2 linked regions of the Pelosinus sp. IPA-1 genome follow. Each later gene encodes a partner of the first gene's protein in a complex. Links are inferred from orthologs where the notes say so. Each region holds a gene or a part of one and is shown on either strand. Other genes may lie near its edges. The genes, in order: tig and rpsG.

Region 1 (10,903 bases):
ACCTCGTTATGGTGCTGGTGGTGCGAGTATTGCTTTTGTTCATCCAAAAGCTACAGGCGGGATTTTGCTTGAACTATCACAGCGCAAATAAGATAAACCTACCTTCTAAGAGGGAGGCAAAATCTATAAAACGCTAAATAAATAGAATGACCATTGTTTTTATTAACAATGGTCATTCTATTTATTTAGGCAAGAAGATAAAATCTTTTTAGTACATGCCTTTGCTTTGCATATACTGGAAGATTCCTTCGCCGTGTTTTTGCTCTTCTTTTTGAATATGATTTAGAGTTTGGCGAGCGTTAGGATCAGCAAATTCAAATATAGCAGTATCATAAGCTCCAGATACGAATTTTTCCGTCATTAACATATCTGTACATAAGGTGCTATCATTTTGGCTTGCTGCTTGTGAAGAAGGGCTTGCCGAGGTTGAATTTTGCATATTACTTTGCACAGTGTTTTGGTTTTGTTGTTGACCCTGCTGTTGTGAGGACGACATATTTGGATTTTGTCCATTCAACATTTGGGTGATCGTATTTAGGTGCTGCTGTTCTTGCTGAGCATAGGAACTAAATAGTTGTTTTAGTTGAGGATCTTGAGCCTGGTTCGCATAGGATTGGTATTTTTCTATGCAAATTTTCTCATGATTTTGTTGATCTTGCAATAACATCTTTTCTTTTTGGCTTAAATTTAGTGTCATATGTAACACCTCCTACTTGTATTTTGTCAAAATATGCCCATTATATTCATGGATATAAGAAAAAAGCTACGCGTCCTTTTAAGATAGACGTTTTGAAACACAAAGACACAAAGACACAAAGCCGCTTACGCGGACGCGGAGAACACAGAGGGGGAGAATAAGAATGTCTCTGTGTTCTCTGTGTTTAACGTACTCTTTTGTGTGCTGTACCGTAGCATTGTGTCTTTGTGGTTCAATCTTTCTAAATAGAAACTCATACTTTCTGATTCTACCTAAAAAAAGTTAAGCTGTACAATTTGTTGTACAGCTTAACTTTTATAAAAATTTTATTTTTTTAAGTGGAAGGGAATCGTGGTTACGATAACGTTCTCCTTCAAAATTAGTAAGGTCCGAAGAATCCAGCCTGTTTGATTGTGCAATAGACGATGCCACAATTTTTTAGTTTGGAATTCAGGAATTAAGATTGTAATATAGTCTTCTGGATTCCTCTGACGTTCTAAATTACTTATATAATCTAATAGGGGTTGGATCACTAAACGATAAGGAGAGTAAATGGTAACTAATTCAACACCAGGATTCCAACCCTGCCATTTTACTTCTACTCTTTTACCAACTTCTTCATCCGTTGCAATGTGCAGAGCGATGACATCATTACTAATGCTTTTCGCATATTTAAGGGTCTGCGCTACTACACCAGTAGGAGTAGAAATAGGCACAATAACTACATTTCTACCAGTTTTAAGATTTGCTTCCTCTTCTGGATTGAAATCTTCTACTGGTAAGTGCAACTGTTCAGCCATATCATTATAATGAGAACGAATTTTTTTGAAGATGAAAATCATCACAGGTATAAATACAAGAACTAACCAGGCACCATAGAAAAATTTCGTGATAGCAATAATAAGTACAACAATTCCAGTTACAAGGGCACCTACTGAATTTACAGTAGATCGTACAATCCAGCCAGGGCTTCGTTCCTTTCGCCAGTGAACCACCATCCCTACCTGAGCAATGGTAAAGGAAAGGAAAACGCCAATGGCATATAAGGAAATTAAATGTTCCGTATTGCCGTGGTAGATAACGATTAAAATTCCAGCAATAATACTAAGAAGTACAATGCCGTTAGAGAAGCTTAAACGTTCACCACGCACCCCTAAATAGCGGGGCATATAACCATCTTTTGCTAGAATAGATAGTAGGGGGGGCAAACCGTTAAAGGAGGTATTAGCAGCTAGATATAATACCAGCATAGTAGTAATTTGTATGTAATAATAAGCCCAATTACGTCCAAAAGTTAATTCTGCGATTTGTGATAAAGCCGTTACATCTTCTAAAGGTAGAATGTGAAAATGCATGGTTAAGAAAGAAGTACCAATAAACATAAGTCCAAGGATTCCTGACATCCAATAAGTTGTTAATGTAGCGTTGCGTACCTCAGGAGAACGAAACATAGGAACGCCATTAGAGATAGCCTCAACTCCAGTCATCGAGCTGCAACCATTTGCAAAAGCACGTAGAATAAGTACGACCACAGTCCAATCCATTTGTTTTGTTAAGGATTCAGGAGGGATAACAGGTGTATGGTTAGTAATTGTTTGGTATATTCCCGTGGCAATCAATGCAATTATACCAAAAATGAATGCATAAGTTGGAAACACAAATGCAGTAGAAGATTCCCGAACTCCCCGTAAATTCACTAGCATTAATATTCCAAATAAAATGGCTAAATCGATGGGCACTTCATGTTGTGCTAATATAGGAAACGCCGACATAATAGCAGCTGTTCCTGCAGATACACTTACCGCTACGGTCAGTGTATAATCTGCAAATAGGGCCGCTGCTGCCGTAAGGGCCGGTAATTCGCCCAAGTGAGTAATAGCAACTGAGTAAGAACCGCCACCTCCTGGATTGGCTTTGGCTACTTGCACATAAGAAAAAGTTACAATTGCTAAAAGAGCTAAAATAGCGATCGAGATTGGCGCTAAATAGCCGTAGGCTAAAATTCCTGGAAGTGTCAGCATCAGCATAATCTGCTCTGGGCCATAAGCCACAGAGGATAAGGCATCTGAAGAAAAGATAGCGAGTGCTTTCCACTTAGGAAGTTTTTCGTGGCTCATTTCTTGATTATGTAAGGGTTTGCCGATAAGGATTCGCCGAACGAATCGCATCATAGTTGAATCTACCTCCGATATTTCTTGTGTGTGCTTGTGCATGTAGCAAATTACGTTCGATATAGTATAACCATCTTTTGGAAATATATAAAATTGGGCATGAAATCAATTATACAGTAGTTATAGTAAAAGGAAAGGATCATTTTGACGCATTTTGTAGTAAAAAGTAATGTTTTCATTCAAAATTGTCATTTGTGACCAATATACTCCTGATTAAAGGTATTTCCTAGCTTTTTTAACAGTAAAGTAGTAAATGGAAGCATGTAGGTAGAATATTAGAGGTCCTAATAAGAAAAGATGGGTGAAATTCATTAAAAAGACACCGGAATATCCGGTGCCCTTTTTAAATAAAGGTGTATTAACGTCGTGGATAGCAAGAAGAAGTAGGGTTGCAAAAGCGGGGAGAGCAATGTTGATTAGGGAAACAAGTATGACGAGGGAAACATTGCCGAGGGAAACAATTTTGGCGAGGGAAACAGTTTTGCCGAGGGAAGCAATTTTGGCGAGGGAAACAGTTTTGCCGTGGGAAGCAATTTTGGCGAGGGAAACAGTTTTGCCGAGGGAAGCAATTTTGGCGAGGGAAGCAATTTTGCCGAGGAAAGCAAAAGGCAGACGGATTGCATCCTACTATGACACGTTGATCATCATCATCATCATAATCATCATCATTGTAATCATAATCCCAGTCATCCATTTCTGGTCTGTCCCATTTAGGTCTTCTTTCATTATTATCTTCATCATCATACATGTTATGATCCTCCTTTTAGTATAGGGTTAATTTGCGCCTTCCCAAGTGCCCGTATAAGGGTTATAGGAACAATCAGTTGGCGAGGCTAACCAGCGCTTTTCAGGATCACTACCTTGGGCCAAGGGGCGACAATCAGAGCAGGCATAACGATACTCACAATCTTTGCATTTGAGGATCTGATTCTTTGTTGTATGCCAACATTGTAACAGAGGCTGACCTTCTAATATATCAGCCAGAGAACTTGTCAAGATATTACCGCAGAGTTGATTTCTTGCGAAGATGCAGGGGATGACATCTCCTGTAGAAGTCACCGCAATTTTCCCTGCAAGGCATTGGCAATAAGTATGCGCAGTGGTAAAGGAAGTTTCATCTGTATAAAAGGGGGGCTTAATAGGAGGTTTTGAATAGGTTGTTGGGAGTAAGTCTTGATCGTCTCCTCTACCTGTAGGACGAACAACATCTGGATACGAATCTGTCATACCTAATTCGTCATATAATGCAAGAATATTGGGAACTTCATCTTCATTTGCTTTCATAATAATAGAAGCAATTCGTAAAGGAATATTTGCGGACATCAATTTTTTTATCGCAGTCATGGTTTTATTAAAGCTATTGGGTTGCAATGTAACACGGTCATGGACAAGCGCATTATTGGCATAAATCGTAGTTGCAATATTTACATTATATTGTTTAAAAAAGTCAATGCAGTCGTCATCTATTAAAGTAGCATTTGTAAAAATTTCAATGTATTCATAGCCAACCTGATGGGCTTTAATAACTAATTCTCGCCATTTGGGGTAAAGGAGGGGTTCTCCTCCAATCAACTGAATATCCGTGGCACCTGCTAATTTAGCTTCATCGATAAGGGAGAGCCAGCGCTCATGAGGTACTTTGTCAAGCTCTTTACGGGATGGCCCACTTTCAGAGTAACAATGTAGGCATTTGCTATTGCAGGCCGAGGTTAATTCTAACCAAAGAAAACCAAGTTTTATAGGATCTGCGGGTGAGGAAATCTCGGGTAGAGAAGTGGGCGCAGTTTCCTGAAACGAACCCAATTCTATTTTTGTTAGTTTCTCTAAGAAATTCATATACTGCTCGCTATCAGGAGAGGTAATATCCCACAGGGTTTCGATGGCATTACCTTGGCAGGCACTAAGTAATTGAGTGGCACTGGAGTTGATTGAGTGCACCTTTCCTGTTTTAAAATTATAAATTGCACCCCTACTGGCGCCTTTCACCAATTTGCAATGATCTTGTAAGCAATAATACAACAGTTCATCCCCCTTTGCGGTGATTTATTACATAATATGCAATTAAGAGGGCGAGGTGTGCATTAATTAAAAAAAGACAAAATTTAAATTGTATGAGATCTTGACAAAAAAAATGATTACATATATAATTAACAACGTTGTTGGTAGAAAAATGAAACATGCGGAAGTAGCTCAGCGGTAGAGCATCGCCTTGCCAAGGCGAGGGTCGCGAGTTCGAATCTCGTCTTCCGCTCCATAGAATTATTGAACTCGGCAGATACTGCTGGGTTTTTTGCATATATCTTGTTTTTGTTATATAATTATGGTATCATATGGGCTATGACATTCTAAAGTGTGATTTTTATGTCCAAAGTAAGAAAATCATTAGTAATAACATAGCAAGCATGTTAAAAATGGTAATACTATTTTTGGCGTTACACATAAATGTCGCCAAGTAATTACATAGGGAGGATACAATACAAAATGAAAGCAACAGTAGAAAAAATAGACAATCATAAAGTGGTTTTTGAAATTGAAGTACCTCAGGTGGAAGTAGCAAAAGCGGTTGATAAGGCATATCGTAAATTAGCTAATAAAGTGAACATTCCGGGGTTCCGTAAGGGAAAAACACCTCGTCGTATTTTAGAATTACATATTGGTAAAGAAGCATTATTAGATGAAGCTTTTGAAATCATGGCAAGTCCTGCCTATGCGAAAGCTCTTGAAGATAATAATATTGAACCAGTAAGCCGTCCTCAAATTGATGTTGTAACATTGGCAGAAGACAAAGATTTAGTGTTCAAAGCCACTGTAGTTGCTAAACCAGAAATTACTTTAGGGCAATATAAAGGTTTAAAAATTGCTGTGGGAGCAGAAGCTGTTACAGAAGAAAAAATTAATGCCGAAGTAGAAACTATGCGTAATAGTCATGCAAAAATGGTAGTTGCAGAAGATGCAATCGTTGAAGATGGCGATTTTGCTGTTATTGATTTTGAAGGATTTGTTGACGGTGTAGCTTTCCCAGGTGGAGAAGGCAAAGCGTATCCATTACAAGTAGGTTCTAATACATTCATCCCTGGCTTTGAAGAGCAGGTAATTGGCGCAAAAGCTGGTTCTGAAGTGGATGTTAAGGTAACCTTCCCAGCAGAATATCATGCTCCTGATTTAGCAGGTAAAGACGCTGTCTTTAAGGTAAAAGTTAACGACGTAAAACGTAAAGAGTTACCAGAGCTTGATGATGAATTTGTAAAAGATGTAAGCGAATTTAACACAGTTGAGGAATTAAAGGCCGACATTAAGAATAAGTTAGAAAAGGCTGCTGCAGAAAAAGCAGAACGTGATTTCCGTAATGAAGCAATTAAGCAAGCTGTTGAAAACGCAACTGTAGATATTCCAGAAGTTATGGTAGAAGAGCGCATTTCTAAAATGATTGAAGATTTAGGTGCTAACTTAGAAAGTCGCGGAATGCAGCTTGATCATTATATGAAATACATGAATACAGACATGGCAGCACTACGCGAAAATTACAAAGAGTCTGCTCTTGCGAATGTTAAAACTGATTTGCTATTAGAAGCAATCGTAAAAGCAGAAGCATTGGAAGTAAGCCCTGACGAAGTAGATTTCGAAATTGCTACTATCGCTAAAGGATACGGCGCTGAAGTAGCGGATGTGAAAGCAATTATCAGCGGACAAGGAAAAATGTCTACTGTATATGATTCCATATTACGCAAAAAAGCTGCTGAGCTAATTATTAGTAGTGTAGAAAAAGAGTAATAAAAAAATAATAAACCAATAGAGGTGTGATACTATGAATTTTGTACCAATAGTAGTAGAGCAATCTAGTCGTGGAGAACGATCTTATGATATCTATTCTAGACTTTTAAAAGATCGTATTATATTTATTGGTGGTCCCATTGATGATAATGTGGCAAATGTAGTCATTGCCCAGCTTCTGTTTTTGGAATCGGAAGATCCAGATAAGGATATCCATATGTATATTAACAGCCCTGGTGGCGTTGTCACTGCAGGTATGGCTATATACGATACCATGCAGTATGTTAAACCAGATGTTTCCACAATTTGTATGGGGCAAGCTGCAAGTATGGGAGCTTTATTGTTGTCAGCAGGTGCAAAAGGTAAGCGCTATGCACTTCCTTATGCACGTGTGATGATTCACCAGCCTTTAGGTGGATCCCAAGGTCAGGCTACTGATATTGAAATCCATACCAGAGAAATATTAAGAACCAGAGAACTTCTTAACGGAATTCTGATCAATCAGACTGGTCAAAGTAAAGAAAAAATCGAACATGACACGGAAAGAGATTACTTCATGTCTGCTGAACAAGCTAAAGAGTATGGTATTATTGATTCTGTGGTTGTTCGGGGAGATAGGCGTCTTGAAAGTCCCAAATAAAGAGGTGATAGTATGTTAAAATTTGGGGATGACAAAGGTCAACTCAAATGCTCTTTTTGCGGTAAGCTACAGGAACAAGTCAAGAAATTGGTAGCAGGTCCTGGAGTATACATTTGCGATGAATGTATTGAGCTATGTAATGAGATTATTGAGGAAGAACTAAGCGGAGATATTGATATTGAGCTTCGTGATGTTCCAAAGCCTAAAGAAATTAAAGATATTCTAGATCAATACGTTATTGGTCAAGATTCTGCGAAAAAAACATTAGCTGTAGCGGTGTATAACCACTATAAGCGTGTCAATTTCGGCAGTAAAAATGATGATGTTGAACTTCAAAAGTCCAATATCGTGATGCTTGGGCCAACAGGTAGTGGTAAGACACTATTAGCGCAGACCTTAGCAAAATTGTTAAATGTACCTTTTGCCATTGCAGATGCTACCTCACTGACAGAAGCCGGATATGTTGGAGAAGATGTGGAAAATATCTTGCTAAAACTCATTCAGGCTGCTGACTATGATGTAGAAAAAGCCGAAAAGGGTATTGTATACATTGATGAGATTGACAAGATTGCCCGTAAATCGGAGAATCCGTCTATAACTCGCGATGTATCTGGGGAAGGTGTGCAGCAAGCCTTACTTAAAATTTTAGAAGGTACTGTAGCAAGTGTGCCGCCGCAAGGTGGACGCAAGCACCCTCACCAAGAGTTTATTCAAATTGATACGACCAATATCTTATTTATTTGCGGCGGTGCTTTTGACGGTATTGATAAGTTAATCAGCGCACGTACAGGTAAGAAAAATATGGGATTCGGCGCCGAAGTGAGGAGTAAGGAGAAGAAAAACATTGGTGATCTTTTGCAGCAAATTTTGCCTGAGGATCTCTTAAAGTTTGGTCTTATTCCTGAATTTGTCGGCCGTTTACCAGTCGTTGTAACACTGGATGCATTAGATGAATCTGCCCTTGTCCGTATACTGCTAGAGCCTAAAAATGCATTAGTTAAGCAGTATCAAAAATTCTTAGAAATTGATAATGTGCAGCTTGAGTTTAAAGAAGATGCCCTTGATGCAATTGCGAAGGAAGCTTTAAAGCGCAATACAGGCGCACGGGGATTAAGAGCGATTATTGAAGGCATTATGTGCAATGTGATGTATGAAGTACCATCTCGTGCAGATGTGGCTAAATGTACAGTAACAAAAGAAGTGGTTTTGAATAAGGAAGAACCTATCTTAGTTACGGTTGATCGCAAGGCTAAGAAAAAAGAAGAATCAGCGTGAGTAAACAGGAGAGACGAGAGTCTCTCCTGTTTTTACGGAATCAGAAAGTATAACACTTTCTTGATTCCAAGTAAGAACGACTTGGCTTCTGCCTGCGTCCGAGGACTTGGCACAAGCCAAGTCTTTTCTTATTTTACTTTTTTTAACAGGATAAAATAAAGCCGTCTGCCAATACTAAATTCAGAATCAGAAATGTTGGGGAGGAGGTTTTGTAATCAGTGGATTATGCGATAAACATTGTCACGGTGATACAATTCTTTTTTGCCGTTGTCATTGGCTTGTATTTTTGGAATTTGCTACGGTCGCAACAAGGAAATCGGGTTGCTGTCGAACGTGAGTCTAAGAAGGAAATGGACAAATTGCAAAGAATGAGGTCCATTTCTTTAACAGAACCTTTATCTGAAAAAACTCGTCCAACGACTTTTGCCGAAATTGTTGGGCAGGAGGATGGGCTGAAGGCTTTACGAGCAGCTTTGTGTGGACCTAATCCACAACATGTGTTAGTCTATGGACCCCCTGGGGTTGGAAAAACAGCGGCAGCGAGATTGATACTAGAAGAAGCGAAACGAAACCACTTATCACCTTTTTCAAGCTGTGCGAAGTTTATTGAGCTTGATGCCACTACGGCTCGGTTTGATGAACGTGGTATTGCAGATCCATTAATTGGTACAGTTCATGATCCTATTTACCAAGGAGCAGGTCCTTTAGGTGTAGCAGGTATTCCTCAACCTAAGCCTGGCGCAGTAACGAAGGCTCATGGTGGTTTACTATTTATTGATGAGATAGGTGAACTGCATCACATTCAGATGAATAAGCTCTTAAAAGTACTAGAAGATCGTAAAGTATTCCTAGACAGTTCCTATTACAATAGTGAAGACACAAATATTCCAAGTCATATTCACGATATGTTTCAAAATGGTTTGCCTGCTGATTTTCGTTTAGTAGGTGCTACAACACGAACCCCGCAAGATATTCCACCAGCAATTCGGTCTCGGTGTGTGGAAATATTCTTCCGCCCTATACTACCTGATGAGATAGGCAGAATTGTTTATAATGCAGCGAAAAAAATTAACTTTGCGATTGATGATAAAGCGGTAGAAGTGATAAAACAGTACTCTACCAATGGGCGAGATGGTGTTAATATTGTTCAGATCGCTGCTGGTGTTGCAATTAATGAGCAGCGTCAATCCATTACTTGTAAAGATGTTGAATGGGTTATTAATTTTAGCCACTATAGTCGAAGACCAGAAAAGAAAGTACCGGATGCTCCTCAAGTTGGTTTTGCAAATGGACTAGCAGTTTATGGAGCTGACGTGGGGGCTGTTACGGAAATCGAAGTTACAGCTGTTCCTGGTACAGGAAAGTTCACTATTACTGGGGTAGTTGATGAGGAAGAATTAGATGCGCCAGGTCGTACAATACGTCGTAAAAGTATGGCTAAAAGTTCTTTAGAAAATGTGCTTACTGTGCTTTCTAACCGTTTTAAAATGGAGTTACATAGTTACGATATTCATGTAAACTTTCCTGGTGGTGGTCCAGTGGATGGTCCTTCGGCAGGTGTAACTATGGCAGTGGCAATTTACTCCGCGGTTAAAGGAATCCCTATTAGTAATACAGTAGCAATGACAGGAGAACTCTCGATTCGTGGTTTGGTCAGACCTGTAGGTGGAGTTAGTGCTAAAGTGTACGCTGCCGAACAGGCTGGAGCACGTCGAGTTTTAATACCTAAAGATAACTGGCAGGAAATGTATCAAACATTACCGGTTGAAGTCATTGGTATAGAAACGATTGAGGAAGCTTTAGACTACGCATTAATGAAGAATGTAGAAGTACTGCATCGAGATATTGCAGTGCCACAGCCAGATATCTTAGCGGCTGCAGGGATATCAAATTAAAATAAGTAATAGGTGGTTAAGAAATGGATAAAATTGCGTTACTCTTAGTCATCGTTGGTGCCTTGAATTGGCTTTTAGTTGGGCTATTTCAGTTCGATTTAGTTGCCACAATTTTTGGCGGGCAGAAGTCCTTTTTGAGTCGTGCAGTCTATGTACTAGTTGGCTTATCTGGTCTTTGGTCTCTGAAGTTTTTATTTGCGGAACGTAGATCAGCATAAAGATGTATACGAAAAGAAGATAACCCTTCAAAGGGGTTATCTTCTTTTCGTATTGCTATGGAGTTATATTGATGATATCTCTTAGTTCATCACCATTTATACACTCTTTATCTAATAGGAGCGTAGATATTTTTTCTAACAAATCTTGCTGATCAACAAGGATGTTGTGAACGTATTTCTCTGTTTCTTTTATAATAGATGTTAAGGTAACATGCAGTAGCTCTTTTGATAGATCC
Region 2 (3,502 bases), on another replicon or contig:
TTATGAATTATTTTTTGACAAATTTTAAAAAAGTGATATAATAAATTTTGGCTATAAGAAAACCTAATATTTTCATCTCTAAATTTACAAAACATGGTAAAAATGACACACTCGGATGCGTGGTCATAAAAAAAGCCCACAAATATAGATGAAATAAGAATTTATTAAGAGATGTTTATTGACATTGTGTTTTGATAATGATAATATATTAGAGGGCCAGTTAGAAAATGCATTGGTTTGTTACGTAAGGGAGTGAACAATATGTCGCTCGAAATGTTAAAAACTGCAAAAAAGATAGTTGGTGTTAAGCAAGTTACTAAGGCTGTTGAAAAGGATTTGGCGCAACTTGTCTATATTGCACAAGATGCGGAACAACGCTTAGTAGAACCTCTACGAACGTTGTGTACTCGAAAAAAAACAGCAATAGAAATGACGCTTACCATGACTGAACTTGGTAAAACCTGTGGCATCGAAGTTGGTGCAGCAGCAGTAGCCATTTTAAAGTAAAATGTAACCATGTTAAATGTTTTACCTTAAACTCAATGCTTGAGGTGAAATTTTTATATAATCAATCTAAGATAATTTGGAAGGGGGTGTATTGAATGCCAACAATTAATCAATTAGTACGTAAAGGTAGAGAGTCACTTATACAAAAATCTACTGCACCTGCTTTGAAAGAAAGCCCGCAAAAGCGTGGTGTATGTACAAGAGTATATACAACTACTCCTAAGAAACCAAACTCTGCACTTCGTAAAGTGGCAAGGGTACGTTTAACAAATGGTATTGAAGTTACTGCCTATATCCCTGGTATCGGTCATAACTTACAAGAACATAGTGTTGTGCTTATCAGAGGTGGTAGAATCAAGGATTTACCGGGCGTACGTTATCACATTGTTCGTGGTGCATTAGACACTGCTGGAGTGCAAAAACGTAGCCAAAGTAGATCAAAATACGGTACAAAACGTGCTAAAAAGTAAAATTTAATTAGATAACCCTGGAAAAGGAGGGGATAATATGCCAAGAAAAGGACCTGTTACAAAACGCGATGTATTGCAAGATCCGGTATACAATTCTAAAATTGTTACTCGATTTGTAAATAAAGTAATGTTAGATGGTAAAAAAAGTGTTGCTGAAAATATTGTGTATGATGCATTTGATATTATTCGTGCAAAAACCGGCAAAGATCCATTAGAGGTTTTTGAAACAGCAATGAAAAATGTTATGCCAGTATTGGAAGTGCGTGCTCGCCGTGTTGGTGGTGCTAACTATCAAGTTCCGATCGAAGTACGCGCAGATCGTCGTTTGTCACTTGGGATTCGCTGGTTGGTGAATTACTCAAGACTACGCGGTGAAAAAACTATGCGTGAAAGACTTGCTGCTGAATTAATTGATGCTTCCAATAATACTGGTGCTACAATTAAGAAAAAAGAAGATACGCATAAAATGGCTGAAGCCAATAAAGCTTTTGCACATTATCGCTGGTAATTTTTAATGTTTCTAAACAGTAAGGAGTGATGATAGTGGCCAGAAAATTCTCGCTAAGTAATACACGTAATATTGGTATTATGGCACATATTGACGCTGGCAAAACCACTACGACTGAACGGATACTGTTTTATACTGGCAAAGTACACAAAATCGGTGAAGTGCATGAAGGCGCTGCGACAATGGATTGGATGGTACAAGAACAAGAGCGAGGTATTACAATTACTTCTGCGGCTACTACTTGTGAATGGTCTGGACATCGCATTAACATCATTGACACACCAGGACACGTGGACTTTACTGTAGAAGTAGAGCGCTCACTCAGAGTGTTAGATGGATCTGTAGCTGTGTTTTGCGCTAAAGGTGGCGTAGAACCGCAATCAGAAACTGTTTGGCGTCAAGCTGATAAATATGGTGTGCCACGTATGGCATACGTTAATAAAATGGATATTCTAGGTGCTGATTTTTACCGAGTTGTCGATATGATGAAAAATCGTTTAGGTGCAAATGCAGTGCCAGTTCAACTGCCAATTGGCTTGGAAAATGGCTTCAAAGGGTATGTTGATTTGGTACAAATGAAAGCGGTTGTTTATACAGATGACCTTGGTAAATTTAGTGAAGCTGCTGATATTCCAGAAGACATGCAAGAGCATGTGGCTGAATACCGTCAAGGTCTTTTAGATGCAGTTGCAGAAAGTGATGACGAACTCATGATGAAATATCTTGAGGGCGAAGAATTTACTTTAGAAGAGATCTATGCTGGTATTCGTAAAGCTACGATTGCTTGTAAAATGACTCCTGTTTTATGCGGATCTTCCTATAAGAACAAAGGTGTGCAGCCGTTATTGGATGCAGTTATTGCATACATGCCGGCACCTACTGATGTTCCAGCTATTAAAGGGATTAATCCTGATACAGAAGCAGAAGATGAACGTGCAGCTGATGACAGCTTACCATTCTCAGCTTTAGCTTTCAAAATCATGGCTGACCCTTATGTAGGTAAGTTAGCATTCTTCAGAGTATACTCCGGCGAACTTTCTTCCGGGTCTTATGTATATAATTCCACTAAAGGAAAGAAAGAACGTATTGGACGTATCTTGCAGATGCATGCAAATCACCGTGAAGAAATCGAAAGAGTATACACAGGCGATATCGCTGCTGCTGTAGGACTTAAAGATACAACTACTGGTGATACTTTATGTGATGACAAAAACCAAATTATTCTTGAATCCATGGTTTTCCCTGAACCAGTTATTTCGGTAGCTGTTGAGCCTAAGACCAAAGCTGACCAAGAAAAAATGGGTATTGCACTACAACGTTTGGCAGAAGAAGATCCTACATTCCGTGTGAATACAGATCAAGAAACTGGTCAAACGATTATTGCTGGTGTTGGTGAATTACATTTAGAAATTATCGTTGACCGGATGCTAAGAGAATTCAAAGTGGATTGTAGCGTAGGTAAACCTCAGGTTGCTTATCGTGAAACTATCCGCAAAAAAGTTAAATCCGAAGGTAAATTTGTTCGTCAGTCTGGTGGTCGTGGACAATATGGTCATTGTTGGTTGGAAATTGAACCTCTTGAACCAGGTCAAGGTTTCATCTTCGAAAGCAAAGTTGTCGGCGGTTCCATTCCAAGAGAATATATTGCACCTATCGGAGCTGGTTGTAAAGAAGCTATGGATAATGGGGTTTTAGCGGGTTACCCTATGGTGGACATTAAAGTAACTGTACTTGAAGGTTCCTACCATGATGTTGACTCCTCTGAAATGGCATTTAAAATAGCTGGTTCAATGGGCTTTAAAGCTGGTTGCGCAAAAGCCGGTGCTGTAATTTTGGAACCATACATGAAAGTAGAAGTTATTGTTCCTGAAGAATACATGGGCGATGTAATTGGCGATTTGAACTCACGTCGTGGACGCATAGAAGGTATGGAAGCAATTAACGGCTCCCAGTCCATCAAAGCATTTGTGCCATTGGCTGAAATGTTTGGTTATGTAACTGACTTACGTTCAAAAAC

The links.
Region 2: the proteins of tig (region 1) and rpsG are in contact, whole or in part, in a crystal structure (PDB 3GTY), measured with the Thermotoga maritima proteins. The link is inferred for Pelosinus sp. IPA-1 from one-to-one orthologs. Residues at the interface, in WP_004081061.1 of Thermotoga maritima: Glu122, Val124, Val129, Leu130, Tyr133, Glu188, Gly259, Ile262, Tyr263, Glu266, Ser270, Glu273, Gln274, Glu277, Arg308, Gln311, Ile312, Ser315, Tyr316, Glu325, Arg329, Arg336, Leu363, Phe366, Trp367, Arg373, Leu377, Arg381, Leu384, Glu387; in WP_004081843.1 of Thermotoga maritima: Lys34, Lys52, Lys55, Glu59, Arg62, Gln63, Glu66, Asn67, Lys69, Val71, Arg95, Ala109, Lys110, Lys111, Gly112, Arg113, Pro114, Glu117, Glu121, Ile124, Ala125, Tyr127, Asn128, Asn129, Thr130, Gly131, Lys135, Asp139, Arg142, Met143.

The regions. Positions count from the first base shown.
Region 1 is NZ_BSVC01000012.1:82,436-93,338, reverse strand. The notes cover bases 4,580-7,494. They hold tig (trigger factor), read left to right. Parts: upstream 4,580-5,349; coding sequence 5,350-6,639; downstream 6,640-7,494. Other genes in these bases: clpX (ATP-dependent Clp protease ATP-binding subunit ClpX), read left to right, coding at 7,292-7,494; clpP (ATP-dependent Clp endopeptidase proteolytic subunit ClpP), read left to right, coding at 6,674-7,279; QSJ81_RS23460 (radical SAM protein), read right to left, coding at 4,580-4,887. Also shown: mce (methylmalonyl-CoA epimerase), read left to right, coding at 1-91; QSJ81_RS23475 (spore coat protein), read right to left, coding at 209-697; QSJ81_RS23470 (APC family permease), read right to left, coding at 1,024-2,868; QSJ81_RS23465 (hypothetical protein), read left to right, coding at 3,278-3,640; more of QSJ81_RS23460, read right to left, coding at 3,643-4,579; more of clpX, read left to right, coding at 7,495-8,554; ATP-dependent protease LonB, read left to right, coding at 8,773-10,449; QSJ81_RS23430 (DUF378 domain-containing protein), read left to right, coding at 10,473-10,667; QSJ81_RS23425 (AAA family ATPase), read right to left, coding at 10,723-10,903. UniProt on the Bacillus subtilis protein: Involved in protein export. Acts as a chaperone by maintaining the newly synthesized protein in an open conformation. Functions as a peptidyl-prolyl cis-trans isomerase.
Region 2 is NZ_BSVC01000019.1:190-3,691, reverse strand. The notes cover bases 1-2,749. They hold rpsG (30S ribosomal protein S7), read left to right. Parts: upstream 1-1,014; coding sequence 1,015-1,485; downstream 1,486-2,749. Other genes in these bases: fusA (elongation factor G), read left to right, coding at 1,521-2,749; rpsL (30S ribosomal protein S12), read left to right, coding at 603-977; QSJ81_RS25290 (L7Ae/L30e/S12e/Gadd45 family ribosomal protein), read left to right, coding at 262-507. Also shown: more of fusA, read left to right, coding at 2,750-3,502.